Regions from separate parts of the Liquorilactobacillus nagelii DSM 13675 genome, predicted to be linked through region 3. Evidence: predicted binding sites of a transcription regulator. Region 3 holds the regulator's gene; each other region holds the start of a gene.
The links. Region 3 encodes CtsR, which represses protease genes until heat stress. Its sites were predicted from a motif close to TTGGTCAAAAAAGGTCAAANA; they were not measured.
Positions count from the first base shown of each region.

Region 1: G6O73_RS01130 (ATP-dependent Clp protease ATP-binding subunit) is a predicted target of CtsR. The motif match lies at 5,537-5,557, and genes of this name have one in related genera.
Region 2: clpP (ATP-dependent Clp endopeptidase proteolytic subunit ClpP) is a predicted target of CtsR. The motif match lies at 7,869-7,889, and genes of this name have one in related genera.

Region 1 covers NZ_CP049304.1:212,179-222,422, reverse strand. Annotated here, with positions in the region: gene G6O73_RS01160 (lysylphosphatidylglycerol synthase transmembrane domain-containing protein) at 1-665, opposite strand, end outside; gene G6O73_RS01155 (glycosyltransferase family 4 protein) at 662-1,690, opposite strand; gene G6O73_RS01150 (glycosyltransferase family 4 protein) at 1,712-2,893, opposite strand; gene ptsP (phosphoenolpyruvate--protein phosphotransferase) at 3,110-4,831, opposite strand; gene G6O73_RS01140 (phosphocarrier protein HPr) at 4,831-5,097, opposite strand; gene G6O73_RS01135 (hypothetical protein) at 5,258-5,482, opposite strand; gene G6O73_RS01130 (ATP-dependent Clp protease ATP-binding subunit) at 5,595-7,784, shown strand; gene G6O73_RS01125 (DUF1827 family protein) at 7,939-8,217, shown strand; gene G6O73_RS01120 (MucBP domain-containing protein) at 8,258-9,334, shown strand; gene G6O73_RS01115 (peptide chain release factor 3) at 9,399-10,244, opposite strand, start outside.
Region 2 covers NZ_CP049304.1:1,462,932-1,473,175, forward strand. Annotated here, with positions in the region: gene G6O73_RS07425 (phosphoglycerate kinase) at 1-960, opposite strand, end outside; gene gap (type I glyceraldehyde-3-phosphate dehydrogenase) at 1,069-2,082, opposite strand; gene G6O73_RS07435 (sugar-binding transcriptional regulator) at 2,139-3,167, opposite strand; gene rpoN (RNA polymerase factor sigma-54) at 3,466-4,770, opposite strand; tRNA gene G6O73_RS07445 (tRNA-Arg) at 4,842-4,913, shown strand; gene G6O73_RS07450 (hypothetical protein) at 5,512-5,817, shown strand; gene G6O73_RS07455 (hypothetical protein) at 6,091-6,288, shown strand; partial or broken gene G6O73_RS07460 (NADPH-dependent F420 reductase) at 6,466-7,028, opposite strand; gene clpP (ATP-dependent Clp endopeptidase proteolytic subunit ClpP) at 7,202-7,795, opposite strand; gene whiA (DNA-binding protein WhiA) at 7,917-8,861, opposite strand; gene G6O73_RS07475 (gluconeogenesis factor YvcK family protein) at 8,879-9,898, opposite strand; gene rapZ (RNase adapter RapZ) at 9,895-10,244, opposite strand, start outside.
Region 3 covers NZ_CP049304.1:1,736,775-1,747,018, reverse strand. Annotated here, with positions in the region: gene G6O73_RS08945 (amino acid permease) at 1-91, shown strand, start outside; gene serS (serine--tRNA ligase) at 364-1,632, shown strand; rRNA gene G6O73_RS08935 (16S ribosomal RNA) at 2,075-3,634, shown strand; tRNA gene G6O73_RS08930 (tRNA-Ile) at 3,711-3,785, shown strand; tRNA gene G6O73_RS08925 (tRNA-Ala) at 3,798-3,870, shown strand; rRNA gene G6O73_RS08920 (23S ribosomal RNA) at 4,012-6,928, shown strand; rRNA gene rrf (5S ribosomal RNA) at 7,008-7,124, shown strand; tRNA gene G6O73_RS08910 (tRNA-Val) at 7,135-7,207, shown strand; tRNA gene G6O73_RS08905 (tRNA-Lys) at 7,210-7,282, shown strand; tRNA gene G6O73_RS08900 (tRNA-Leu) at 7,295-7,379, shown strand; tRNA gene G6O73_RS08895 (tRNA-Thr) at 7,385-7,460, shown strand; tRNA gene G6O73_RS08890 (tRNA-Gly) at 7,468-7,539, shown strand; tRNA gene G6O73_RS08885 (tRNA-Leu) at 7,569-7,654, shown strand; tRNA gene G6O73_RS08880 (tRNA-Arg) at 7,661-7,734, shown strand; tRNA gene G6O73_RS08875 (tRNA-Pro) at 7,817-7,890, shown strand; gene G6O73_RS08870 (CtsR family transcriptional regulator) at 8,005-8,472, shown strand; gene G6O73_RS08865 (ATP-dependent Clp protease ATP-binding subunit) at 8,498-10,244, shown strand, end outside.

The DNA.
Region 1 (10,244 bases), 960 kb from region 3:
AACCGCAAACTTTCTTGGTAGAAATTATTTATTTTTTCATCTAGAATCTCTTCCCAGCGATCAATTTTAGAAGAATTCCTAAAAAGTCTAAGTAACTTAAACAGGAGTTTTACTGATTTTCTCGTAAAAGAATACCAATACATCACTAACAATAAACCAATTATCACTGCAAAATGGATTAAAAAACCAAATAAAAAAAGCAATGACAAAGCATGCATTTTACTAGCTAGAAAATGGAAACCAATAAATAATGCCACAATGAAATTAACAACAATCATTGACTGATAGACAACAAATTTCATTAATAAAACTGATGTTGCTTGTCCAGCATCAACACCTGCTTGAACTAGAGCAAATAACTGAGCTGGTTGGCCTCCAGAAGAAAATGGCGTAATGCCATTAAAAAGCTGCTCAACTAACGGGATTCTTAAAGCAGATTGTAACGGAAAGTCCATCGTCTCACGTCGCAATAAAACTTTGACAACTATGGCTTCTAAAAAATATGAAATCAGCATACTAAATACAGCAGCTACTAACCAACCCCATTTCAAAGTTGCTAAATCTCTGATTAAGGAGTTAAATGAAATATCACGCAAAGAGAAAGCTGTAATAGCTAAGCCAAATAATAACATTAAAATTAATACTATTTTATTTCGACTTGTCATTTTTTATTTAACCTACTTTGCTGGACATAAAAATTCAGCCATTGATTAGCAAGCCTTTCTTCAGAATACTCTTTAGCTATCTTAGCTGCCTTAGCTTGATATTTCACTAGCAAATCTCGATCCTTAACTAAAGCTAATATGTTCTCTGCCAATTCAGCAAAATTTTTTCCTGCCAGATAGTTGCTTTTTATAATAGCTTGATAAAGATCCAGATCTCGCAATAAAATTGGCAAGCCACAACTGGCAGCTTCCAAAATACTCATTGGAAAAAGTTCATTAAAAGATGGTAGCAAAAACAAATCAGCCGCATTGTAGTAATCACCCATCCGATCACGTTCTACAATGCCGGGAAACTGTAAATTTTGTGGTGGATTTTTAACAATCTCTTTTAATTTATCAAAACCATCTGTTATTCTCCCAAATGAAAAACCACCAACCCAAATAAATTGGAGTTCAGGAAATTTTTTCGCCAATTTGATAAAGTCAAAAACACCTTTTCTCTCCTGAATTTGGCCGACTCCTAAAACAACAAATTTATTTAAGGGAATATTAAGCTGTTGACGCAAGTTATTCTTTTGATTTTGATCAACTTGATGAAAGTCACTCTTAGAAACAAAATTAGGAATATAAGTTATTTTTTCAGGACTAATACCATATTTAGCAAGTGCCGGAATAAAACTCGGATTAACAACTACTAAATGATCCATTCGTCGATAAAAGGAAATAACATAATGACAAAAAATAGCTTTAAAAGGCTGAATCAACTTTAAACTACCTTCTAGAGTTTCTGGAAGAAAATGAACATATCCAATTTTTTGACCACGTCCAGGGAAAAACGTTGAAATGTAAAATTGCGGGTCAACTGTATGGTAGTGACTAATATCTGTACGAGAATATTTGTTGTAAGAAACTATCAATTTATCTGAAAAGTTCCGTTGCAGCAAACCAATTAACTCAGTATAGGCACTTCCAACTCCCTGTCCTTTGATTTTCGTAGCCGAAGAAAACATGTTCACTTTAAGCATTCGTTAAACCCCTTTATAAACCTAACTGATCTCTCCTGAATGACTTGTTTCTCTTTCTTTTGAATATATAGCCTGACAGTCATGGTAAAATTGAATTACTTTTTCTCCAAAATCAGCAGCCGAAATCGCTGATAATTTTTGATTCAATTTGTTCGTTTCAATCGATTGCTGACTCGTCGTTAAATATTCAAATAGAATATTAGCCAAGTCGTCCAACTTTTCAAACGTCATTCCGAATTCTTTGTCACTTAGTAAGTCGTCTGTATATGGACTATGTGTTGTAACAACTTTCAATCCCGATGCCAATGCTTCAATATATGTTAAACCTTGAGATTCTGAAACTGATGTTGATACAAAAAGGTCAGCAGCATGATAATAGTCAGCAACTTGATCGTTAGATATCTCACCAGTAAACAAAACATTTGGCTGGATATTCAACTCCGCCACTTGCTGCTCTAAATCTTCTCTCGCCGGTCCATCACCAACAATCATCAATAAAACATTTGGTAACAGATGGCACAATTGGGGCATAACACTAATTAACCGGTCAATATCTTTTTCATACGCTAGTCTACTCAAAGTTAACAGCAAAGGTGTTTGTTCTTTTATTTGATATTTTTTTCGAATATCCAATTTTACCGGTTGACGATACTTCTGTAAATTTACACCAGTTGGGATAACTGTAATTGGCGACTTGACTCCGTACCCCTCAAGTGTAGTTAAGACTCTTTCACTTGGAGCAATTATCCCGGTCATATGGTAACAAAAAGAACGCGACATTTGCTTAACGTGGTGCGGCTTTAACAGTTTTCCTTTGGCAACATAATGCAAATAATCCTCATACATCGTGTGATAAGTATGAATGCAAGGAATTTTTAAATTTTTAGCAACAAATTTGCCAATCCATCCCATTGAGAACTCCGTTTGTGTATGGACAATATCAAGCTGCAGTTCTTTAGCAACTTGATACGCTCTAAATAAACCGCGAACAGCAATTCTACGATCAGTAAATGAAATAAATGGGATGCTGGTAAATCTAAATATATTTTTTTCATATTCATCAGAAGCTACTTTAGGATCAGTAGTCGTAAAAATATAGACGTGGTGCCCCTGACTTTCAAGTTGTTCTTTAAGTGTTTTAATGGAGGTGGCCACACCGCTGACTTGCGGATAATAAGTATCTGTAAAAATCCCGATATTCACGTGTATCCTCCTTAACTAAGTTAATCACATTAATTATATTGTTTCTATCCAATATATGCAATCATTCAAAAGGCCTTCATTTAAATTAACATAAAATCTTAAGGAAAGATTAGCTCTACTTAATTCAAAACAATTAATGATTTTAAAGAAAAAAGGGAGCAATGCCAATTTGGCTTACGCTCCCCTTTTTACTCTTCTAAAAGAATCACTCTTAATCTAGAGTGATAAGTTTTTAACTAATGAAACAACTTCTTCCGTTGTTTCACACTCAGTAACCGCCTTTTGAGCTAACTGCTTCATTTCTGCGGTATTAAGTTTTTTCATCAAACTACGGGTCTTCAAAATTGATGTGGCGCTCATCGAAAATTCATCTAAGCCTAAACCAACCAATAATGGAACTGCAATCTGATCTCCAGCCATTTCACCACACATACCAGTCCATTTACCCTCAGCATGAGATGCCTCAATAATATTCTTAATCAAGCGAAGAATCGATGGATTATATGGTTGGTAAAGATATGACACACGTTCGTTTCCACGATCTGCTGCCATTGAATACTGAATTAAATCATTTGTTCCAATACTGAAGAAGTCAGCATATTTTGCTAATTTATCAGCTATCATCGCAGCTGCTGGAATTTCCATCATCATACCTACTTCAACATCATCAGCTACAGGTACGCCAGCCTTAACTAACTTAGCTTTTTCTTCCTCATAAATCGCTTTAGCTGCTTTAAATTCTTTAACAGTAGCAATCATTGGAAACATAATAGCTAACTTACCATAATGAGAAGCACGTAATAAAGCACGTAATTGCGTCCGGAAGATATCTTGACGATCTAAGCTAATTCGAATAGCACGATAACCCAAGAAAGGATTCATTTCATCAGGTAACGGTAAATATGGCAACTCTTTGTCACCACCGATGTCCATCGTTCGAATCACTACTTGTTTACCATTCATGCCTTCAACAGCTTTTTTGTAGGCTTCAAACTGATCATCTTCAGTAGGCAATTCACTTGCATCCATATACAGAAACTCCGAACGGAATAAGCCGACAGCTTCTGCACCATTATCAGTGGCACCCACTACATCCTTAGGTGTCCCAATATTAGCTCCTAAAATCAATTTCTTTCCATCCGCTGTTAGAGAATCTGCTGATTTTAACTGTTTCCATTCAGCTTTTTGTTTAGCAAAATCAGCCGCTTTTTGATGGTAGTGTTCAATTTCAGCTTTGGTAGGTTCAACTAATGCTTCGCCACCAATACCATCAATAATCACTAATTGTCCTTCTTCAATGTCCTTTGTTGCCGACTGTGAGCCAACAACAGCTGGTATTTCCAAAGTTCGTGACATAATTGCAGAATGAGAAGTCCGCCCACCAATGTCAGTTATAAATCCTTTAACATATTTCCGGTCAAGTTGAGCAGTATCTGAAGGCGTCAAATCATGAGCAACAATAACTACTTCTTCATTAATTAATGCTGGATTAGGTAATTTAACTCCTAGTAAATGAGCTAATACTCGCTTACAAACATCACGAATATCTCCTGCCCGTTCCTGCATATATTTATTGTCAGTCATATTTTCAAAAATTGAGATAAACTCAGTAGCTACATCTTGTAAAGCCTTCTCAGCATTAACTTTCTCATCTTTGATCTTACTTTTAATTTTACCGAAAAACTCAGGATCAGCTAAAATAGTCAAATGTGCTTCGAAAACGGCTGCCTCAGCCTCACCCAGATTTGCAGTTGCCTTTTCTTTAATCAACTGCAATTCTTTTTCGGAATCAGCAACTGCTTGATTTAAACGTGCAATTTCTGAAGTTGGGTCTTCAACATTTTCTTCTTGGAAAGTCAAGTCTGGCTGCACCAGCATGTATGCTTTAGCAACAGCAACTCCATCACTGGCAGCTATTCCCTTTAACACTTTCGTCATTATTCAGCAAGTCCTTCTTTCTTCATTGCTTCTTCAATAGCTGCCAAAGCATCAGCTGCATCATCACCGTCAGCTGCAATTGTAACATCAGCATTCTGGCCTACGCCGAGTGACATTACACCCATGATTGACTTCAAGTTAACTGACTTATCTTTGTAAGTCAAAGTAATATCTGAGTTGAATTTGCTGGCCGCCTGAACTAATAAAGTTGCTGGACGTGCATGAATACCTGTTTCTGCAATAATATGAAAGTCTTTCTTTTCCATTTAAATCAAGCTCCTTTTGTAATGTTGATAGAAAATTCAAGAACAGCACTTCAATTCCTGAAAAGCCTTTTAAGAACGCGTTTTCATCAGAATTGGCAATACTTTCCCTGCTGAAGTAAATGTTAGCATGAATTGCTTGATAAAACAAGTTTATAAAGCATTATTGTGTTGGATTATCATTATAATGGTAATAAACTATTCCTTGTTGATGAGCAATCCCGACAATGCGCTTTCTTTGTCGGAAATTCATGAAAGCCACTTGAAAACTCATGAACTCTTTCGGTTCGATTTTGATTTCATCAATTTCCCCGGCTACTAATTTATCTAATAATTCCTGATAATTGCGTTCTTCCAAAAAATCACCCTCACATGTTTTTTTTATCATATCACACAAGCTTCCAACTTGCGCTAAAAATCAGATGTAGTATACTTATAGTCAAAGGTCAAAGATAGTCAAAGAGGCCTTTAGTTAATTTTATGAAAGGTAGTGAAAGACGATGATTTGTCAAAATTGCCATCAAAATCCCGCGACAATTCATTTATCAACCACTGTAAATGGTCGACAAACCTCGATTGATCTCTGTCAAAATTGTTATCGAGAACTAAAAGATCATGCTCAGCAAAATAATCCTCAAGCGATGATGCAAGATCCATTTGGATTTGGTAGCTTGGATGATCTTTTTCGTTCCATGAGCAATGGAAGTTCTGCTGCTCAGCACCAATTTCAACAGCCCCAAGCTGCTGCAGGTAATGGAAATAACCGAGGCGGCGGAATCTTACAACAATACGGGCTTGATTTAACCGCTGAAGCAAAAAATAATCGTATCGATCCAGTTATTGGTCGCGATAAAGAAATCGCTCGTGTAATTGAGATTCTGAATCGTCGAACTAAAAACAACCCTGTTTTAATTGGCGAAGCTGGAGTAGGCAAAACAGCTGTTGTCGAAGGCTTAGCTCAAAAAATTGTTAATGGAGACGTCCCACAAAAACTTTTAAACAAACGAGTTTTTCGACTGGATGTTGTTTCCTTGGTTCAGGGTACTGGTATTCGTGGTCAATTTGAACAACGAATGCAACAATTGATGCAAGAACTTCGCAAACAACCAGAGATTATTTTGTTTATCGATGAAATCCATGAAATCGTGGGTGCTGGTAATGCAGAAGGTGGGATGGATGCCGGTAATGTTTTAAAACCAGCTCTAGCACGTGGTGAAATTCAATTAATTGGAGCAACCACTCTTAATGAATATCGCAAAATTGAAAAAGATGCAGCATTAGCTAGGCGCTTTCAGCCAATCCAAGTTGACGAACCTTCTGTGGCAGAAACCGTACAAATCTTAAAGGGCATTCAAACAAAATACGAAAAATACCATCATGTTAAATACACAGTTGAGGCTTTGAAATCAGCGGTTGAATTGTCTAACCGATATATTCAAGATCGTTTTTTGCCTGATAAGGCAATCGATTTATTAGATGAAGCCGGTTCGAGAAAAAATTTAACAATTCAAGCCGTTGATCCGCAAGTCATTGAACAAAAAATCAAAACAGCTGAAAATCAAAAGCAAGCAGCTTTAAAAAGAGAAGATTACGAAAAAGCTGCTTATTATCGCGACCAAGCTAATAAATTTTCACAAATGCGTGAACAAAAAACAGGTGAAACTACGACTCCAACTGTAACCGAAAAAGACATGGAAAAAATCATTGAGGAAAAAACTAACATTCCAGTTGGTGAACTCAAGCAAAAAGAACAACAACAGTTACGAGACCTAGCAAAGTCGCTTGAAAAACATGTTATTGGTCAAAATTTAGCTGTTGATAAAGTTGCCCGGGCAATCCGGCGCAATCGAATTGGTTTCAATAAATCTGGTCGTCCAATTGGTTCCTTCTTATTCGTTGGCCCGACCGGTGTTGGAAAAACTGAAACTGCTAAACAATTGGCTCGTGAATTATTTGGAACCACTGATGCCTTAATCCGCTTCGATATGAGTGAATATATGGAAAAACATTCTGTTTCAAAATTGATTGGATCCCCTCCTGGCTATGTGGGTTATGAAGAAGCCGGTCAATTAACTGAACAGGTTCGGCGTCATCCCTACAGTTTAATTTTATTAGATGAAATTGAAAAAGCTCATCCGGATGTCATGCACATGTTCTTGCAAATTCTTGATGATGGCCGTTTAACTGATTCTCAGGGTCGAACTGTCAGCTTTAAAGACACGATTATTATCATGACTTCTAATGCTGGTAGCGGTGATGCAGTCGCTAATGTTGGTTTTGGTGCTACAGCTTCGGGGAAAAATCACTCTGTAATCGATAATTTGTCTAAATATTTCAAGCCAGAATTTCTTAATCGTTTTGATGACATTGTCGAATTTAACCCACTAACCAAACCAGATTTACTAAAAATTGTTTCACTAATGTTGACTGATGTTGAAAAAATGCTAGTGCCTCAAGAAATCAGTTTAAAAGTTACAACTCCAGCCAAAGAAAAATTAGTCGAATTAGGTTATGATCCCAAAATGGGTGCGCGACCGTTAAGACGCATTATTCAGGAACAAATTGAAGATGGAATCGCAGATTACTATTTAGAACATCCCGAAAACAAATCTTTATTAGCTACAACAATAGATAATAAAATAAAAATACAACCTGTCGAAAAAAAGCCAACAAGCAAAAAAGCAAATTAACATAATTAAGAAATTGCAGAGATTAGGGAATTTACTACCTAATCTCTTTTTTATTTGGCTAAGTTAAAAAATTATCAATTTATCTTGACCTTTTAGTTCATTTATTCAACACTTTTGGCTATAATAAACTTATAGAATAGAGGAGGAGATATCTATGCATTTAATTGATGTTAGCAATAGCTACTCACGAAAAATCAAACATGAATTAGAAAATTCAGCAACTCATTTCATTAAAGTTTACACTTTAGGTAATAGTCGAGTCGTTTTCAAAAGAAACAGTCTGGATGAAGAAATAATTATTTCTAACAAAAATCGAAGTATTTCTGACGATGAAATAAAATTTATTTTAAATGAACTCGTTAAAAATAAAAAAGATGCTGCTAAAGTTACACGAACAGATAGTGTTGTCCAAATTAGCCTAACAGTTCATTAATTAATGTTTATATTAGTTGTTATAAAGGTGGTGATCAAATTTGTCAGTCAGTAGTTTTCTAAAGAAAGTTTTCCAAACTTTTAAAAGCAGTGATTCAGCAACTGCCAACCAAATTCCCCCAAAATCAACTGACGAAGTCTCCACTAAGGCAACGAAAAAGCCAGAACAGCAGAAATCCCTTTCACAATTAGCTAATAATAAAGTAGAATTAAAGCAGCCTAATGAAATTAGTCAAGAAAAACAAAATGCTGTTCTTTTGCTAATTTATCAAGACGAACAGCAACACGAAATTGCTCGTCCACAACTAATTAGTGGTTTAATTGGACAAAAGATTCAATTTAAGCTTCGTAAATTATCGAATTACAACTTAATAAACATCAAGGGGTTTAATGACCACTTCTTTTCCCAATATGCAATTATGGTGTTACTCTATCAAAAACAAGACGGAGCTCCAATCCGAATTACTTTTAAAAATTACGATAATAATAATAGTTTATTACCTGCTCAACTTTTAAAGGGGAAAATTGGAGAAGCTTATCAAATTTTTTCACCAGAAATTAATAATTTCAATTTACAAACTGTTGATGGAAAAATTAAGGGTTTTTTTACTCACCAACTTCAACAAGTAACTTTGTATTATCGTTACAATGAGTGGGAGTCTGTTGAAAAATCAGACATTTCTTTTGTTTTATTAAAAGATATTTTTTGCTTTACAAGAATTGATGATTCCAATCCCCTGTTACTTTTAAGAGCTGGAACTGTTTGGCAAACTTTTAAACGAATTATTTTATATTCCCAAGAAATTTGGTATAGTTTAGGAGCCTTTTGGATAAAATATCAGCCAGAAGCCATGTCTATTCAGAAAAAACAGCAACCTTTAATTGATAATTCTGATTTTCTTTTATTAGGAAAAGCAAGTCCGGTTAATCAGCCAGCTAAAATCAATTTTACTGATACTTCTTTGGTCCATTATTTTGATTATCCCAATGGACAATGGATTGGAAAAATCGCTAATCAAACAAAAGTCAGCATAACTACCAAAATAAAAATTGATGATATTTTATGGTATGAACTAGCTGATTATGGTTGGCTACCAGCACACTACCTTAACTTTTAAAAATAAGCAAAGGAGTTTAGATAAAAAGTATCTAAACTCCTTTGTTTATTCGGGTTAATATTATCTAAAGTTTTGCTGTTAATTTAATATCAGGATACTTATCCTTAAACCATCTCTCAGAAAATTCATTTTCAAATAAGAATAATGGCATTCCTAGACGATCTTTAACCAGTAGATTTCGAGATGAAGACATTTTTTCATCTAATTGTTCTGGGTCAATCCAGCGAGCAATTTTATGACCGATAGAATCCATCACGACATCAGAATGATATTCATTTTTCATTCTGAATTGGAAAACTTCAAATTGTAATTGTCCGACTGCGCCAAGAATGTACTCCCCAGTTGAATAACTTTGATAAAGCTGAACCGCACCTTCTTGAACCAATTGTGCTATCCCTTTATGAAATGATTTTTGCTTCATCACATTTTTAGCGGTAACTTTTACAAAAAGTTCTGGCGTAAACTGTGGTAATTTTTCAAATTTAACAGCTTGCTTTCCTGTATAAATTGTATCACCTATTTGAAAATTCCCGGTATCATATAACCCAACAATATCACCAGCGACTGCTTCTTCAACCGTTTCACGAGAATCAGCCATAAACTGTGTTGAATTCGCTAAACGCAATTTTTTCCCTGTGCGTTGTAAAATAACATCCATTCCGCGCTCAAAGCGACCCGAACAGACGCGAACAAAAGCTATTCGATCACGGTGATTAGGATTCATGTTAGCCTGAATTTTAAAAATGAATCCACTAAATGCATGGTCACTCGGCTCAATCAATTGTTTAGCTTCTGTCTGATGACTGGCTGGCGCAGGTGCAAATTTCAAATACGCATCTAAAAATGTTTTTACACCAAAATTTGTTAATGCTGAACCAAAGAACACTGGCGTCAACTTCCCAGTAGCAAC
Region 2 (10,244 bases), 270 kb from region 3:
TGGTCCATTCCAAACGACCGTTTTTGCATCTTTCAAAACATTTTCAAATAGTTCAACAGATTTAGGTCCAATATCCAAAGCCATATAGCCATCAGGAATTTCACCATCAACTACTTTATTAGGAACATCATTCGAGAATTTTTCAGCAATAACTGAATCAACTGGCAACACCAACTTGTCCCCGGCTTTTTCAATGATTGTCTTAGCCAAATCAATTTTATCAGCTTCAACTAATGAATTACCAATCTTCATTCCCTTAGCAGCATAGAATGTATAAGTCATGCCACCACCAATGATAACTTTGTCAGCTTTGCCCAATAAATGGTCAATCACACCGATTTTATCAGAAACTTTTGCACCACCAAGAATAGCAACAAAAGGATGAACTGGATTGTCAACTGCATTACCCAAGAACTTGATCTCTTTTTCTAATAAGAAACCAGCTGCTGCTTGCTTCATATTGCTGGCAATTCCAACATTAGATGCATGTGAACGATGAGCTGTTCCAAAAGCATCATTTACATACAAATCGCCAAGTGATGCCCAATATTTACCCAATTCAGGATCATTGCCAGATTCTTTTTTACCATCTAAATCTTCAAAACGTGTATTCTCAACTAAAAGAATATCACCGTCATTCATTTTGTCGATTGCTTCTTCCAATTGAGGCCCACGTGTTGCTGGAACAAAAGTAACTGGTTTTTTAACAAGATCAGCCAAGCGTTCTGCAACTGGACGCAAAGAAAGTTCTTTTTTATCTTCCTCTTTTTTTACCCGGCCAAGATGTGAGAATAAGATGGCTTTGCCACCATTTTCAGTCACATATTTAATTGTTGGCAATGCTGCTACAATGCGGTTATCATTGCCAATCACTCCTGCTTTAATCGGAACATTAAAGTCAACGCGAATTAGGACTTTTTTACCCTTAACATCTAAATCTGAAACAGTTAATTTAGCCATAAATTTTTCAGCCTCCATTTTTATTAAAAAACAAAAGGCGAAGAGAGTTTTGCCTCCCCCCGCCTCGATGACTTGCAATTAGTTAATCAACTTAGCGTTAGCTAAATCTTAAAGCATGCTAGCAAATTTCTCTAATGTACGGATCATCTGTGCTGTAAAACCAGATTCATTGTCATACCATGCAACAGTCTTAACAACTTGGCCTTCGCCTTCGCCAACAACCTGTGTCTGTGTTGGGTCAAATACTGAACCAAATGTTGTTCCGATAATGTCAGATGATACAATACCATCATCATTGTAACCAAATGATGGGTTGTTGTCTGTAACTTTCTTAACAGCTGCATTAACTTCGTCAGCAGTAACAACTTTATCAAGTGTTGCAACTAATTCAGTCAATGAACCAGTAATAACAGGTACACGCTGTGCATGGCCATCAAGTTTACCATTCAATGCAGGAACAACTAAACCAAGAGCTTTAGCAGCACCAGTTGAATGAGGAATTGTATTCTCAGCAGCAGCACGTGCATTACGGACGTTACCACCACGATCAGGACCATCCTGAAGTTTCTGAGTAGCTGTGTAAGCATGGATTGTTGTCATTGTACCAGCTTTGATACCAAATGCATCATTAACAGCTTTTGCTAAAGGAGCTAAGCAGTTTGTAGTACATGAAGCTGCTGAAACGATCTTGTCATCTGCTGTTAATGTATCATCGTTAACACCATAAACAATTGTCTTCATCTTGCCAGCTGGAGCAGAAATCAAAACTTTCTTAGCACCGGCATCAATATGAGCCTGAGCTTTTTCTGCTGAAGTGTAGAAACCAGTTGATTCAAGAACTAACTGAACACCGTCATTTTTTACCCAAGGAATGTTACGAGCATCTGCTTCGGCATAAACAGGAATTTCTTTACCATTAACAACCAATGCGTTGTCAGTAGCAGAGATTTCAGCATCAAACTGACCATGAGCTGTATCATATTTCAGAAGATGTGCCAACATAGCTGGAGAAGTTAAATCGTTAATAGCAACAACTTCAAGCCCTTCTGAAGTTTCAGCAATACGACGAAATGCTAAACGACCGATACGGCCAAAACCATTAATACCTACTTTAGTAGTCATACTAAAATTTCCTCCTTTAGGAAATAAAAATTTATTTTAAAAAGTGTGTATTTACACTACTTTTTTAAAATCATCTTGGCAGCACCCTCATCAGTAATCAACCATGTTTGTGAGGGTGCGTGTTTCATGTAAGCTACAATTGCTTTAGCTTTTGAACTGCCTCCAGCAACTGCAATTACACATTTCATTCTAGTGAGATCCTCTAATTGAACACCTATTCGCGGGATCTTATACACTATTTGACCAGATTCATCAAAAAAATATCCAAACGCTTCTCCAACAGCCCGCTTTTGCTGTAACATAGCAACTACTTGTGTATCCATATCGCGCCGACGGGCCATCTTAATTGCTTGTCCAACACTATGAATCACAGCATCACTATTACGAATTAATTGGACAACTTGTTGAATACTTGGTTCATTAAGCAAAGGAGCATAAGCTTGCTCACTCAATTGCTCAGGAACATACAGTGCTCGATGATTGCCACCAGCTCGGCGAGCCATCATTGAACTAACACTGTTGGCTTGAATTGCAACTGTCTCACCAATTCCTCCCCGAGCCGGAACAAAAGTCAATGACCTTTTTTCACTCAATTTTGCAGTTAAACAATGAGCAATCTCAGCCATCGTTGTTCCACCCATAACAGCAATTACACTAGGGCCTAATGGTAACAGTAAATTTAAAGCTTCATTGACGGACTTTCCCATTTCTTCGACAACTTTTTCTTGCTGATCAATATCACCCGCCACAATCAGACATCTAGCAATTCCCAACGATCGGGCTAATTCTTCTTCTTGTTGATGAATATTAGCTAAATCATCAATTAATGGATTTAATCCATCCAGAACTGAGCGTCCCTTAACAGTAATAATCATCCCAGAACGAGTAGTTTCAATCAAACCTTGTTGTTTAAGAAAATCAGTTTCTGTCCTTAAAACTCTCTCCGTCAATCCAATTTCTTGAGCTAGAGTTCGTCGTCCAACTGGTTGTGTCCAATAAATATGCCGAATAATCATAAAACGCTGGACCATAGTTTCAATCATGTCAGGAGCAAGTTGCTCAATCCAATCCAACTCTTGGTTCATGTCATAACCCTTCCTATGGGACACTTTTAGTCCAGTGGTGTCATCTAGCGACCCAGCGAACTAAAAAAAATATAGTTCATTCGACCGTTGTCCCGACTCACCTTAACTACAAATGCATTATACCAATAAAAATGAATTGATGCAAGCAATCCAACACTGTCTTTCTAAGTAAATTCAAGGATTTGGTTTTAAAAAAATTCTTTCTAAAATGCGAACTTTTTTTCTATACAATTTAATTTATTAGGCTAATCACTAACAATAATAGCAATTTTAAATTTATTTACACTAAAAAATAATTTTATATTTTTTTTCGCTTAATTGATGATTTAATTCCAAGCTCTTCCCGATATTTTGCAACTGTCCTTCGTGATAACAAAATTCCATTTTGTTTCAATAAATTAGCCAACTGACTATCAGATAATGGTTTATCAAGTTTTTCTGCATCAATCAATGCTTTAATTTGCGACTGGGCCTCATCAACCGATAGATCATCATGCTGGGAGGTCGTTACAGCACGTTTAAAAAAGGTTTTCAATTCAAATACACCAAAATTGCATTTTAAGTACTTGCCATGAACCGCTCGACTGATTGTTGACTCATGCAAACCAAGCTTTTGAGCTACATCTCTCAATAATAAAGGTTTGAGCGGATGAGTTTTATCTAGAAAGAAGTCTTGTTGATGATCAACAATCACTTTTCCAACACGTAAAATAGTTTGACCACGCTGTGCTAAATTATTTTCCAAGGAAATATACTCGGCACGCTTTTCATTTAGATATGCTTTAACATCCACATCAGCTGATTTAGAAAATTTTTCATAATATTTTTGGTTAAAAATAATCTGGGGTTGATTTTCAGAGCTTAACTTCACTTCAATTTTTCGATGATCTGTTGAAACATCTACAAGTAAATCTGGGTAAATATAACTTAAGCTATCTGTTTGAAAAGCAGCTCCAGGAGCAGGCGATAAAGTCTTAATATATTCAAATGACTGTTGAACTTCAGATGTTGAAGTTCCAATTGCCATTGCAATTTCCTTCCATCTATGATCTGCGAACTCCTCAAAATGATCCTGTACAATTTCTAAAGCCAGCAGCGGTGAACGGTCATCATTTTCAATTTGAAGTAATAAGCACTCTTGAAGATTTCGTGCACCAACACCTGGTGGATCTAATTGTTGTAAAAGCGTTAGTGCATCAATTAAAGTAGTTTGATCCACTTGAGTTTGTTGACAAATTGTATCAATATCTAATGTTAAATAACCATTTTGGTCCAAATGATCTATCAAAAATACTACCCAACCTCGCAAAATAGTTTTGCGCATCGTCAAATGAACCTGACTTAAAAGATATTCTGGTAAAGATTGTGTTTGTCGAGAAACAAGCTCGTCTTCAAGTGAAAAAGATTTTCCCGAATCAACTGTTCTTTTTATGCTTGAGGTTTTAATTTTTACAAATGGATTATCCAATTGTTTTTGTTGCATAAAATCATGCAAATCTTCGATATTATAACGTAAAATCCGAATAGATTGCTGCATTTGCTGTGTTAGAACTAATTTTTGAATTTGACGCTGTTCTTGGCCTAATCGTTGTTCAAAAGGCATTATCTACACTCCCTTTATTTCATTTTAGGGGTTGCAATTTCAACCAACTTCAACTAAAATAATATAGTATTGCGCCGCTAGTGTAATGGATCGCACGCAAGATTCCGGTTCTTGTAATGTGGGTTCGACTCCCACGTGGCGCATGGATAGTTTATACCGGTTATCATATATCGTCAAAAGTCTTGAGAATCAAGGCTTTTTTATTTTGCTTTATTCAGTGATTTTCGCCTATCTTCAAATAAAGTGAGTCAATAATGAGTCGCAAAAATTACTTAAGCCTCTAAATAATAGCGCTACCACTATAGTTATTATACACCAGCTGGGGTGAAATTATTTTTTTGTCTATCTCAGCAGTCAACCACTCCCGGTTAAAGCCACAAATTTTCCAAAATAAATTCCAAGCAGTACAACAATTCTTAATTGTATTAGCTTTTATTTAGGTATTACGTGTAAGGGTATCACAGAACTGAACGCAACTAAAATTTCCTTGCGGTATTAATTTTGGGGATCCATCTACCTAATTAAAATTAGATAGTTTCTGACTTTATTTTAATTAAAGAAGCCCATTAAAACTAGTGGTATTACCCCTAATTAAATTAATTTTGCGGTTTAATCAAACAATGAAAAAATCTCACCAAAAAAGTGATGGTTCAAAGCCAAGGTTAATATGGTAAAATTATCTAGAAAAATAATTTTCAGAGTGTCTGAATCTAATTTAGATTTAGAGTAAGGAGTTTTTTCATGAACTATTTTTTTAATTCCACTAAAAAAAAGACCAATTGCAATATTCTTAATTCTTATAATTACCAAAAACAATTATCAAAGGACAGAAAGTCAATAGTTCTTTTAGCTTTAGGGTGGGGAGCGGCCATAATTTCTATCTTTTCACCTGCTATTGGGTGTATTTCAATAATTTCAGGATTATCGCTCATCAAAAAGCACCGAAAATTTGCTGGTTGCACTTTAGTTCTAATTACACTAATTCTTGTTTACATTGGTTTATCAGGCTTTTCTGATGGCTTTATTGCGGGAATTCAAAAGAAATAAAATTTTGTTTAAATAGCAACTCTATTTATAACCATCTTAAACCAAATAAAAAGTCCGCAGCTATGTGCAGACTATACAGGGTATTAACGTCATTCAAAAAATAGTTACTACTTGAAACATTCTCATTCTAGCACTTTTATATAGCGCTTACAATGACACTGAACTCAAAGATTAATTTTTTCACATTTTGTTAACTAAAACTACACTTTATCTCCTTAAAAAGGAAAACAACTTCCTTTAAAATCATTTTTAACATTAAGGAGGTAGTTTCCATTGAAACAAAATCATTCAATTAGAAAAAATATGTCAATTCTCTTCATAGCTGTTATGTTATTAGCGATTGGGGGTTCAATTGGATATTCGCTTGGATTAAAAAGCTCTCAAACACGTTTAACTAAAAATATAAATCGTCCCAAAATGACTAATAGCAAATCCCCCCAAAAACAACCATTTAAAAATAAGTCAAAATAAGACACAACTAGTTGATCTTCACAATTATAAAGTTACTCATAAAAAAGCCTTCAATCTTAAATCATACAGTAACTATTATTATAATTGTAACGCAAAATGCTAAGCTATTTTTGATAAACAAATGAGGTAGGCTAATCGAAATTAACCTACCTCATTTACTCTTATTCAATTAATGAGTTACTTAATTAAACCAAAACCACCAGTCCAAGAAATTTTCTCTTTAGCTGCCAAAGTCATCTGCAAAAATCCTACTGCTTCCATCTCCCGTGCTCGCTTTAAACTACCAGCATCCACTAGCTGCAAACCACTGCCACTTAAGTTTGCTTTGACTGTTGATCATTACCAGCTACTAACACGGTTGTTGGTAATTTTGTACCAACTTTTTTACTGTTTAAGGTAGCTGCAAAATTAGTATTAAAAGCTTTGATTACTTTCGAGTTTGGTAGTTTAGCTGAAATTTGAGCGGCAGCTGAACTGTCAGCTGGAACAACCAATTCATCCCAGTTGTCAAAATTAAGCGGGTTAGTAATATCTACAATCACCTTTCCTGCAAATTCAGTTGCGTTTTTTTCAACAATATCAATCGCTGCTGGATAAGGAACTGCTAAAACAATTACATCCCCTAAATCTTTCACAATGTCATCATGACCAATATAATCAACTTGATTTTTACCTGCTAGAAAATTTTCTCCAATTGCTTTTCCCATATTGCCTTTACCGAAAATTGTAATTTTTGTCATTCACTTTTTCCTCCTAAATGTTTTCTATGAATTTTATTGCAACTTAAAATATAACAAATATCAATAGCAATCATTAAAAAATAGGCAAAAAAAGTTATTTGAGATTTTAAAAATAACATTTAGCAAAAAAACAGTTGAATTACTGTAGTCAGCAATTCAACTGTTAAATGTTTTTATTTCAGATTCTTTTTATTAGTCATAATTCCGTCAATCAAACCATAATCAACTGCCTGTTGCGCAGTCATGAAATTATCACGTTCAGTATCACGATTAATAACTTCAATATCTTGACCCGACCCATCTGCTAAAATTTTATTAATCAGCTTTCGAGTCTTCAAGATATGTTCTGCAGCAATATTGATATCTGTAGCTTGACCCTGTGCTCCACCAAGAGGTTGATGAATCATAATTTCAGAGTTTGGCAAAGCAAAGCGTTTCCCCTTTGTTCCAGCTGTTGATAGCACACTAGCCATCGAAGCCGCCATTCCCATGACAATTGTCTGAACATCTGAATTTACAAAGTTCATCGTGTCATAAATTGCTAAACCCGCGGAAACACTTCCACCTGGGGAATTAATATAAATGTAAATATCTTTTTCTGAATCTTGTGCATCCAAGAAAAGCAGTTGAGCAATAATCGCATTTGCCATATCATCATTAACTTCTCCTGAAAGCATAATAATTCGATCCTTAAGCAATCTTGAATAAATATCATAGGCACGTTCGCCGCCTGAAGATTGCTCAATAACTGTAGGAACTAGGTTCATGTTGATAACCTCCTCAATAATAACTGACACCACTATTTTAGCATCCCGGTATCAATAATACTAGTTTACTCTAATGGTCAATAAAGGTCAAAGAAATTGTTTTACTGCTATCATAAACAAATTACTTAATAATATCAAAACCAGCGCGAATTTTTTCAGCATATTCATTAAGTTTACGCAAACGATGATTAACTCCGGATTTGGAGATTGGTCCATTGGGAACAACATCACCCAATTCCTTTAATGAAATTTCTGGATGGCTTAAACGTGCATACGCAATTTCCTGCAATTTAAGCGGAAGATGTTCAAGACCAATTTGCTGATCCAAATATTTGATATTCTCTAATTGATGATTAGAAGCATCAGCAATTTTATTTAAATTAGCATTTTCGCAGTTCACGATTCGATTGACGGAATTCCGCATATCACGAACGATTCGAATATCTTCAAATTTTAACATTGCACTTGTTGCGCCAATTAAAGATAAAAAATCAGCAATTTTTTCTGCTTCTTTCAAATAAGTAATATACCCACTTCGACGCTGTGTTTTACGCGCATTCAATTGATAGCGATTCATCAATTGACAAATCATCGTATTTTGGTCTTCGTATAGGGAATAAATTTCCAAATGATAGCGGCTAGTTTCTGGATTATTAACCGATCCAGCAGCCAGAAAAGCTCCTCGTAAATATGAGCGGACTTGACTATCAGATTTAAGCAATTTAATTGCACTTGTTCGTTGCAAACTTGTACCATCAAAAATCCCCAAATCAGTTAAGACATTTTCTGTTCCTTTTTTCAAACGAACAATGTACAAATTATTCTTTTTCAACTTCATCTTACGTCGAACCAATAATTCGCCATCGATCGCATAAAACTTTTTCAGCAGTTGATAAATTCGGCGAGCGATTGCTGGGTTTTCTGATTGAATATTCAAAATGAAGCGATGATTTGCCAAATTTAGCGAACCGTTTAAACGAATTAACGCCATCAATTCTGCCTTAGCATTTGCTTGATGAACTTCTAAAGTTGTCAATTCTTTTTTTACATCACTTGCATAAGACACAATCACCACCTCCATACTTAGTTAAATTCATTGTCAATCCATGATAAAGGTCGACTAGTTAATCGCATTAATTCATCAACAACTTGTCCTCCATTATGAAAAACACCATGATTACGTAGTTCGAGAAAATTATCAGAAATCACCCGACAGCCTTGTGACCGTAATCCATTAAAATCATGTTTGACTTGATAAAGATATTCGTCATACTTTTGATGATCTAAATAATCATGTGGAACTGGTTCAGTATTAACTAAAACAGTATCGATGAATTTTTTTTGCAAATGATGGTGTAAAACTGCTACATGGTCAGCATCCGAAAAATGTTCGGTTTCACCTTTTTGCGTCATAATATTGCAAATATAGACAACCTCGGCTTGGGTTTGACAAACTGCCTGACCAACATTTGAAATCATTAAATTTGGTAAAATACTGGTAAATAGGCTTCCCGGGCCCAAAACAATTTGATCAGCATGCATGATTGCATCAATTACCTCTGGAACTGCCGCTGGTTGTTTGTTTTCAGTTGAACTAACCCAAACATGGTCAATCGTCTTAGCAGCAGCTGTAATTTCAGCCTCTCCAGCAATTTTAGTACCATCATTAAAAGCTGCATGCAAGATTAATGACTCATTAGCAACCGGGTAAACATGCCCATCAACTTTCATCATTTTTGCTAGCTCTTGGACCGCGTTAAAAATCCCATCACCATTCATTTCTGACAAAGCTGCAATAATCAAATTGCCAATTGCATGACCCGAAAAGAACTGATCCTTAGATTTAAAGCGATATTGAAAAATATTCTGATAAATTTCTGGTAGATTTGATAAAGCCACTAAAACATTTCGAATATCTCCTGGCGGCACAACGTTAATATAATTTCGAATAATTCCCGAAGATCCACCGTCATCAGCCACAGTTACTACAGCCGTGATGTCAGCATTTTGACGCCGAAAGGCTTTCAAAATCACCGGTAACCCTGTGCCTCCTCCAATCACTACGATTTGAGGACGTGGTCGTTTATTTGAATAACGTATCATGAGCGATTAACTGTCTCCTTTCTCCGGCTGACATCCCGATGAGCTACACTAACTGGATAATTCTGCTTTAACTCTTGAGCGATTCTTTCCGCTATAGCAACCGACCGATGCTGTCCGCCAGTACAACCAATTGCAATTGTCACACTTGATTTGCCTTCAGCCTGATAACCAGGAATAATTTCCTGCAACATCTGCATAAAAAGTTGATAAAACTTGGCTGTTTTTTGAGAATTCATTACATAATCATAAACTGGTTGATCTAAACCAGTCTTTTTTTTCAATTCGGGTACATAATACGGGTTTGGCAAAAAGCGGACATCCATTACAATATCGGCATCAATCGGCA
Region 3 (10,244 bases):
CTTTTTTTATTATAAATTACGATATCATACTAAGCTTATTCCACTTGAACAAGTGGATTTATCAAAACCGGATTTAAAAAAAGATCTTTGATAGGTTGACCGAAGTAATCAGATATGCTAACCTAATTTCATAAATAAAGGTCCGCCATAAGTAGGTATGGTAGAGATATGATGGTTGGTGAGAATCATAGCACCGAAACTCCAGCGGATATAAAAATAAAACGCAGGTAATGCTGCGCGGGTAATCGTTATCTTTTGGAGTGTAGCATAGCTTTTTACTGATGCTGAACTTGGGTGGTACCGCGAATTCGGCCTTTCGTCCCAATTTAGGGATGAAAGGCTATTTTTTTGGAGGAATTTTGAATGTTAGATATTAAAATGATTCGACAAAATGAAACTGAAATTAAACGTCGACTAGCAACACGCGGAGTCGATTCGAGAACGGTTGATCAGCTATTAGCTGCTGATCAGCGACGACGAGAATTGGTTGTTAAAACAGAGAACTTACGTCAACAAAAAAATGAAGTTTCCGAACAAATAGCTCAGGCGAAAAGAAACAAGCAAACTGCTGCTGATGAAATTTCACAAATGAAACAAGTTGGGCAGCAAATCAAACAAATTGATGAAGAGTTAAAAATGGTTCAAAGTAATGTTCAAGATTTAGCATCGCGTTTGCCTAACTTACCGCATCCTTCAATTCCCATTGGACCAGATGAAGATAGCAATGTAGAAATAAAAAAAGTTGGTACTCCAAAAAAATTTGACTTTGAGCCGAAACCTCATTGGGAGATTGGCGAAAAATTAGGAATTCTTGATTTTGAACGAGGAGCCAAGGTTTCAGGTAGTCGTTTTTTATATTACGTTGGCCTAGGTGCTAAATTAGAACGAGCAGTTTATAATTTTATGTTGGATGAACACGAAAAGGATGGTTATACGGAAATATTGCCACCATATTTAGTTAATGCTGCATCAATGTATGGAACTGGACAATTTCCTAAGTTTAAGGAAGATGTTTTCCAAATTCAAGATCAAGACTTAACTTTAATTCCGACTGCTGAGGTTCCGTTAACCAATTATTATCGTGATGAAGTTATTCCTAACGAAAAATTACCCGTCTATTTTACAGCGTTGTCACCTTCATTTCGCTCGGAAGCTGGAAGTGCTGGGCGTGATACCCGTGGTTTGATCCGATTGCATCAGTTCAATAAGGTGGAAATGGTTAAGTATTGTCGACCAGAAGCGTCTTATGACGAACTTGAGAAAATGACGGTTAATGCCGGAAATATTCTTGAAAAACTAGGATTGCCTTACCATATAATTACTCTTTCAACTGGAGACATGGGCTTTTCAGCAGCCATGACACATGATTTAGAGGTATGGATACCGGCGCAAAATACTTATCGTGAAATCTCTAGCTGTTCTAATTGTGAGGACTTTCAAGCACGAAGAGCACATATTCAATATCGTGATGAAAATGGGAAATTGAATTTTGTTCATACTTTGAACGGTTCTGGGCTAGCCGTTGGGAGAACTGTGGCAGCAATTCTGGAGAATTATCAAAATGCAGATGGAACGGTGACAGTCCCTGAAGCTTTACGCCCCTATATGCATGGAATAGATTTGATTAAATAACTATATTTAAAGGGAACTAACCAAGATTTTTTTCGGTTGGTTCCTTTTGCATTTTAACTTAAAATGCAGTAGTTGGTTTTTGTTGAGAAGGATGAAATTTGCTTTTTAAACTGAGAATTTGGATATTATATTTGTGATTTAGTTTTTAGACAAGAAAAATTGAAAAAAGTTATTGACGGGCAACCATTTAATTGGTATTATATTCATTGTTGTTGAAAGCGACTTACGTTGACTTCCACAATATAAACGATAGATTGTTAAGAAAACTTTTAGTTGACTTTAAAGTAAAAGTGAGTATAATTAAATATCGTGTTACTAATAATTTATGTAGACCTTTGAAAACTGAACAAAGTTTCGATAAAGCAAATGTGCAGGGCCTTGCGAAAGCAAGGACAAAATTTGCGAAGTCAATTCGCTAGTAATAAAAATGAGTCACAAACTTTAAAATGAGAGTTTGATCCTGGCTCAGGACGAACGCTGGCGGCGTGCCTAATACATGCAAGTCGAACGAAGCTGTTTTAACTGGTGCTTGCACCGACTTAAACAACTGAGTGGCGAACGGGTGAGTAACACGTGGGCAACCTGCCCCAAAGCGGGGGATAACATTTGGAAACAGATGCTAATACCGCATAACCACAGAAACCACATGGTTTCTGTGTCAAAGATGGTTTCGGCTATCACTTTGGGATGGACCCGCGGCGTATTAGCTAGTTGGTAAGGTAATGGCTTACCAAGGCAATGATACGTAGCCGAACTGAGAGGTTGATCGGCCACATTGGGACTGAGACACGGCCCAAACTCCTACGGGAGGCAGCAGTAGGGAATCTTCCACAATGGACGAAAGTCTGATGGAGCAACGCCGCGTGAGTGAAGAAGGTTTTCGGATCGTAAAACTCTGTTGTCAGAGAAGAACGTGTGCGAGAGTAACTGCTCGTGCAGTGACGGTATCTGGCCAGAAAGCCACGGCTAACTACGTGCCAGCAGCCGCGGTAATACGTAGGTGGCAAGCGTTGTCCGGATTTATTGGGCGTAAAGGGAACGCAGGCGGTCTTTTAAGTCTGATGTGAAAGCCTTCGGCTTAACCGAAGTCGTGCATTGGAAACTGGGAGACTTGAGTGCAGAAGAGGAGAGTGGAACTCCATGTGTAGCGGTGAAATGCGTAGATATATGGAAGAACACCAGTGGCGAAAGCGGCTCTCTGGTCTGTAACTGACGCTGAGGTTCGAAAGCGTGGGTAGCAAACAGGATTAGATACCCTGGTAGTCCACGCTGTAAACGATGAATGCTAAGTGTTGGAGGGTTTCCGCCCTTCAGTGCCGCAGCAAACGCATTAAGCATTCCGCCTGGGGAGTACGACCGCAAGGTTGAAACTCAAAGGAATTGACGGGGGCCCGCACAAGCGGTGGAGCATGTGGTTTAATTCGAAGCAACGCGAAGAACCTTACCAGGTCTTGACATCTTCTGATAGCCTAAGAGATTAGGTGTTCCCTTCGGGGACAGAATGACAGGTGGTGCATGGTTGTCGTCAGCTCGTGTCGTGAGATGTTGGGTTAAGTCCCGCAACGAGCGCAACCCTTATTGTCAGTTGCCAGCATTAAGTTGGGCACTCTGGCAAGACTGCCGGTGACAAACCGGAGGAAGGTGGGGATGACGTCAAATCATCATGCCCCTTATGACCTGGGCTACACACGTGCTACAATGGACGATACAACGAGTCGCTAGACCGCGAGGTTAAGCTAATCTCTGAAAGTCGTTCTCAGTTCGGATTGCAGGCTGCAACTCGCCTGCATGAAGTCGGAATCGCTAGTAATCGCGGATCAGCATGCCGCGGTGAATACGTTCCCGGGCCTTGTACACACCGCCCGTCACACCATGAGAGTTTGTAACACCCAAAGCCGGTGGGGTAACCAATAGGAGCCAGCCGTCTAAGGTGGGACAGATGATTGGGGTGAAGTCGTAACAAGGTAGCCGTAGGAGAACCTGCGGCTGGATCACCTCCTTTCTAAGGATAGAAACGGAACCTGCACAAGCACGAAACTTTGTTTAGTTTTGAGAGGTCTACTCTCTTGAGGATGTATGGGCCTATAGCTCAGCTGGTTTAGAGCGCACGCCTGATAAGCGTGAGGTCGATGGTTCAAGTCCATTTAGGCCCATCCTTTTGATATGGGGCCTTAGCTCAGATGGGAGAGCGCCTGCTTTGCACGCAGGAGGTCATCGGTTCGATCCCGTTAGGCTCCATTGATGGTAAAACCATCAGTTTTGTTCTTTGAAAACCAGATAATATCTTTTTTATTAAACCGAGAACACCGCGTATTAAAAGAGTTTTGAACAAGAAGTTCTTGACGCAAACTCATAACCGTTTTACCGCAGGTAAAACAAGGTTAAGTTAATAAGGGCGCATGGTGGATGCCTTGGCACTAGGAGCTGATGAAGGACGGGACTAACACCGATATGCTCCGGGGAGCTGTAAGTAAGCTGTGATCCGGAGATTTCCGAATGGGGCAACCCAATAGCTGTAATGAGCTATTACTGCTAGTTGAATACATAGACTAGTTAGAAGCAAACGCAGGGAACTGAAACATCTAAGTACCTGCAGGAAGATAAAGAAAACTCGATTCCCCCAGTAGCGGCGAGCGAAGCGGGAAGAGCCCAAACTAGAAAGCTTGCTTTCTAGGGTTGTAGGACTGAACATTTGAGTTAACAAAGAAAACGATAGTCGAATGATCTGGGAAGGTCAGCAAAATAAGGTGAGAGCCCCGTAGACAAAATCGTTTTCCCTCAGTTCAGGATCCTGAGTACGGCGGAACACGTGAAATTCCGTCGGAATCCGGGAGGACCATCTCCCAAGGCTAAATACTACCTAGTGACCGATAGTGAACCAGTACCGTGAGGGAAAGGTGAAAAGCACCCCGGAAGGGGAGTGAAATAGTTCCTGAAACCATGTGCCTACAAGTAGTTAGAGCCCGTTAACGGGTGATAGCGTGCCTTTTGTAGAATGAACCGGCGAGTTACGTTTGTATGCAAGGTTAAGTCGTAAATGATGGAGCCGTAGCGAAAGCGAGTCTGAAGAGGGCGAATTAGTATGCAGACGTAGACCCGAAACCAGGTGACCTACCCATGTCCAGGTTGAAGGTGTGGTAAAACGCACTGGAGGACCGAACTCGTGTATGTTGAAAAATGCTGAGATGAGATGTGGGTAGCGGAGAAATTCCAAACGAACTTGGAGATAGCTGGTTCTCTCCGAAATAGCTTTAGGGCTAGCCTCGAAGTTAGGATAATGGAGGTAGAGCACTGTTTGAACTAGGGGCCCGTCTTGGGTTACTGAATTCAGATAAACTCCGAATGCCATATATTTATCTTCGGGAGTCAGACTGCGAGTGATAAGATCCGTAGTCGAAAGGGAAACAGCCCAGACCACCAATTAAGGTCCCTAAATATATGTTAAGTGGAAAAGGATGTGGAATTGCACAGACAACTAGGATGTTGGCTCAGAAGCAGCCACCATTTAAAGAGTGCGTAATAGCTCACTAGTCGAGTGATCCTGCGCCGAAAATGTACCGGGGCTAAACATATTACCGAAATTGTGGATGCAACCGTAAGGTTGCGTGGTAGGAGAGCGTTCTAAGGGCGGAGAAGCTGGATCGTAAGGACCAGTGGAGCGCTTAGAAGTGAGAATGCCGGTATGAGTAGCGCAAGACAGGTGAGAATCCTGTCCACCGAATGACTAAGGTTTCCTGGGGAAGGCTCGTCCACCCAGGGTTAGTCGGGACCTAAGCTGAGGCCGCAAGGCGTAGGCGATGGATAACAGGTTGAGATTCCTGTACCAGCAATGATTGTTTGAGCAATGGAGGGACGCAGGAGGCTAAGCACGCACACTGTTGGAGGTGTGTTCAAGCAACAAGTCTGTTAGTGAGTAAAATGCTTGCTGACATAAGGACAAGTTGTGATGAGTAGCGAAATTTAAGTAGTGAAGGTGCTGATGTCACACTGCCGAGAAAAGCTTCTAGTGAGATCAAAGCTGCCCGTACCGCAAACCGACACAGGTAGTCGAGGAGAGAATCCTCAGGTGAGCGAGAGAACTCTCGTTAAGGAACTCGGCAAAATGACCCCGTAACTTCGGGAGAAGGGGTGCTGAGCGTAAGCTCAGCCGCAGTGAAAAGGCCCAGGCGACTGTTTATCAAAAACACAGGTTTCTGCAAAATCGTAAGATGACGTATAGGGGCTGACGCCTGCCCGGTGCTGGAAGGTTAAGAGGATGGGTTAGCTTCGGCGAAGCTCAGAATTGAAGCCCCAGTAAACGGCGGCCGTAACTATAACGGTCCTAAGGTAGCGAAATTCCTTGTCGGGTAAGTTCCGACCCGCACGAAAGGCGTAACGATCTGGGCACTGTCTCGACGAGAGACTCGGTGAAATTATAATACCCGTGAAGATGCGGGTTACCCGCGACAGGACGGAAAGACCCCATGGAGCTTTACTGTAGCTTGATATTGGGTGTTTGTACAACTTGTACAGGATAGGTAGGAGCCATAGAAGCCGGAACGCTAGTTTCGGCAGAGGCATTGGTGGGATACTACCCTCGTTGTATGAACACTCTAACCCTCGCCAATAAACTTGGCGGGAGACAGTGTCAGGTGGGCAGTTTGACTGGGGCGGTCGCCTCCTAAAAGGTAACGGAGGCGCCCAAAGGTTCCCTCAGAATGGTTGGAAATCATTCGCAGAGTGTAAAGGCACAAGGGAGCTTGACTGCGAGACAGACAAGTCGAGCAGGGACGAAAGTCGGGCTTAGTGATCCGGTGGTTCCGAATGGAAGGGCCATCGCTCAACGGATAAAAGCTACCCTGGGGATAACAGGCTTATCTCCCCCAAGAGTCCACATCGACGGGGAGGTTTGGCACCTCGATGTCGGCTCATCGCATCCTGGGGCTGTAGTCGGTCCCAAGGGTTGGGCTGTTCGCCCATTAAAGCGGTACGCGAGCTGGGTTCAGAACGTCGTGAGACAGTTCGGTCCCTATCCGTCGCGGGCGTAGGAAATTTGAGAGGAGCTGTCCTTAGTACGAGAGGACCGGGATGGACACACCGCTGGTGTACCAGTTGTTCTGCCAAGAGCATAGCTGGGTAGCTAAGTGTGGATGAGATAAACGCTGAAAGCATCTAAGTGCGAAACTCACCTCAAGATAAGATTTCCCATTCTTTAGAGAAATAAGGTTCCTGAGAGAAGATCAGGTAGATAGGCTGGAAGTGGAAGTTCAGTGATGAATGGAGCGGACCAGTACTAATAAACCGAAGACTTAACCAAAGAAGAAGAACGGAGTTCGAGGGAAAAAGAGAAAGATATTAGCTGGTTTTGAGAGAACAAGATTTTCTCAAAAGAAGAGTGCGGTGGCGATAGCAAGAAGGATACACCTGTTCCCATGCCGAACACAGAAGTTAAGCTTCTTAACGCCGATAGTAGTTGGGGGATCGCCCCCTGTGAGGGTAGGAAGTTGCCGTGCTCACTTCGATGGAGGATTAGCTCAGTTGGGAGAGCGTCTGCCTTACAAGCAGAGGGTCACAGGTTCGAGCCCTGTATCCTCCATTGAGTCGTTAGCTCAGTCGGTAGAGCATCTGACTTTTAATCAGAGGGTCGACAGTTCGAGCCTGTCACGACTCATAGGTCAATTTTGCGGGTGTGGCGGAATTGGCAGACGCACTAGATTTAGGTTCTAGCGTTGAAAAACGTGGGGGTTCAAATCCCTTCACCCGCACCATATTTGCCGACTTAGCTCAGTTGGTAGAGCATCTGATTTGTAATCAGAGGGTCGGGCGTTCGAATCGTCTAGTCGGCACCATTATTATGCGGAAGTAGTTCAGTGGTAGAACATCACCTTGCCATGGTGGGGGTCGCGGGTTCGAATCCCGTCTTCCGCTTGTTCCAAATATTTTATTTAGTTATTTATGCCGGGGTGGCGGAACTGGCAGACGCACAGGACTTAAAATCCTGCGGTAAGTGATTACCGTACCGGTTCGATTCCGGTCCTCGGCATTATTTGCACCCATAGCGCAATTGGATAGAGTGTCTGACTACGAATCAGAAGGTTGTAGGTTCGACTCCTACTGGGTGCAGTAAAGCGGAAAGTAGTTTGGAGCTAGGTCTTGATTTGAATATAGCTGGGTAGTTTCTACTTTTTCGACTAATTAAGAGTTTCGGGAAGTAGCTCAGCTTGGTAGAGCACTACGTTCGGGACGTAGGGGTCGCAGGTTCAAATCCTGTTTTCCCGATATCAAAAGTTCTCGTAAAGCGAGGGCTTTTTTTTTGCAGTTAAAACTTTTGCAATTCTTCCTTTTTCAAGTATAATAATAGTCAATATTAGTCAAATTTCAGAGGATGATTAGATGCAAAGTCAGAATATTTCTGATATCATTGAAAAATATTTAAAAAGTATTTTGGCAGAATCGCAAGAAGTTGAAATTAAACGTTCTGAAATGGCACAACTGTTCAACTGCGTGCCTTCGCAAATTAATTATGTAATTAAAACCCGATTTAATATTCAAAATGGATACATTGTCAGAAGTAAACGTGGGGGTGGTGGTTATATTCGAATTGCAAAAGTTAACTTAGTTGACGATTATGATGTACTTGATGAATTAATCACTATTGTTGGTGACAGTATAAATTTTAAAGATGCATTTCAACTTATTCAAAGTTTATTTCAAGCAAGTGTCTTATCACAAATGACAGCTAATTTATTATTGGCTGTTATTGATAAAAAAACTTTGAGTTTTGGTGATAGCGAACTTGAGAATATGCTGCGGGCGCGTATAATGAAAAGCATCTTAACTCGTTTGAAATATGATGATTAAATGATTAGAAAGTGGGGGCAATTTTATGGAAAACTTATTTACACCAAGTGCAAGACAAGTATTAGTTATCGCCCAAGAACAAGCAAAAGACTTTCGACATCAAGCAATTGGGACAGAACATTTACTCTTAGCACTGACAATCGAAAAAAATGGAATTGCCGGTAAGATATTAAAACAATTTGTAGTTACTGAAACAGACGTGCGAGAGGAAATCGAGCGTCTAACTGGATATGGTACTTTAAAGAATGTTAGTGGGTATTTACCATATACACCGCGTGCAAAGGAAATTTTAGCTAAAGCAAGTGAAAATGCACAAAAAACAAATGCCTTAAAAATTGGTACGGAGCATTTACTGATGGCTTTACTGCAAAACAGTGATTTACTGTCGTCGAGAATTTTACAAAGTTTAAGTGTTGATAGCCATCGGATGTACCAAGAAATCATTCATAAGCTGGGTGTCAGTGAAATTCAAATGAAAAAATATGATAAAGCTAGACCTAAGGCGAATGGAACACCAACTTTAAACACGCTCGCCCGTGATTTAACTAAATTAGCAGCTGAGAATAAGATTGATCCTGTAATTGGGCGGGAAAAGGAAGTTCGTCGAGTAATTCAAGTACTGAGTCGCCGAACCAAAAATAATCCAGTACTGCTTGGTGAACCAGGTGTTGGTAAAACAGCAATTGCTGAAGGATTAGCCCAAGTTATCGTTAGCGGTCAAGTACCTGAGAGTTTAGCCCATAAGAGGGTAATGGTTCTGGACATGGGATCTTTAGTTGCAGGTACAAAATATCGAGGTGAATTTGAGGATCGAGTAAAAAAGATTCTTGATGAAATTTACGCTGATGGTCAAGTTATCCTTTTCATTGATGAGTTGCATACTTTAATTGGAGCTGGTGGAGCTGAAGGAGCTATCGATGCTTCAAATATTTTGAAACCTGCTTTAGCACGTGGTGAAGTTCAGGTGGTTGGTGCAACAACACTGGATGAATTTCAAAAATATATAGAATCCGATTCAGCACTGGAACGTCGCTTTGCTAAAATTATGGTGGCTGAACCAACAACAGATGATAGTTTGAAAATTTTGCAGGGCTTGCGTCCACGTTATGAAGCACATCATCATTTAAAAATCACTGATGAAGCGTTAGTAGCAGCGGTTAAGCTGAGTTCACGCTATATTTCAGATCGTTATTTGCCTGACAAAGCAATTGATTTGATGGATGAAGCAGCAGCTAAGGTTAGATTAAATCAATCTAGTAGTACTAAGTCAATTGAAGAAAAGAAAGGAAAACTCCAGCAATTAGCTGGTCAAAAGGTTACAGCACTAACGCAAGAAAAATTTGAAGAAGCGGCGAAGATACGAAAAAAGGAATTACGTCTTAAAGACTCAATTGATAAACTACTTGAACAACAATCAAAGGGTGTTTATACGGTCTCTGTTGGAGCAGAGGATATTGCTCAGGTTGTTTCAGAATGGACCGGTGTCCCAGTTACGCAAATGAATAAAAGTGAAACTGCCCGCTTAATTGATCTGGAAAAAATTCTTCATCAACGAGTTATCGGGCAAGAAGCAGCTGTTTCAGCTGTTTCTCGAGCAATTCGACGTGCTCGAAGTGGATTAAAAGATCCAAAACGACCAATTGGTTCATTTATGTTTTTGGGTCCCACCGGTGTTGGAAAAACAGAATTAGCTAAAGCATTGGCGGAAGCGATGTTTGGATCAGAGAACTCAATGATTCGAATTGACATGAGCGAGTATATGGAAAAATATA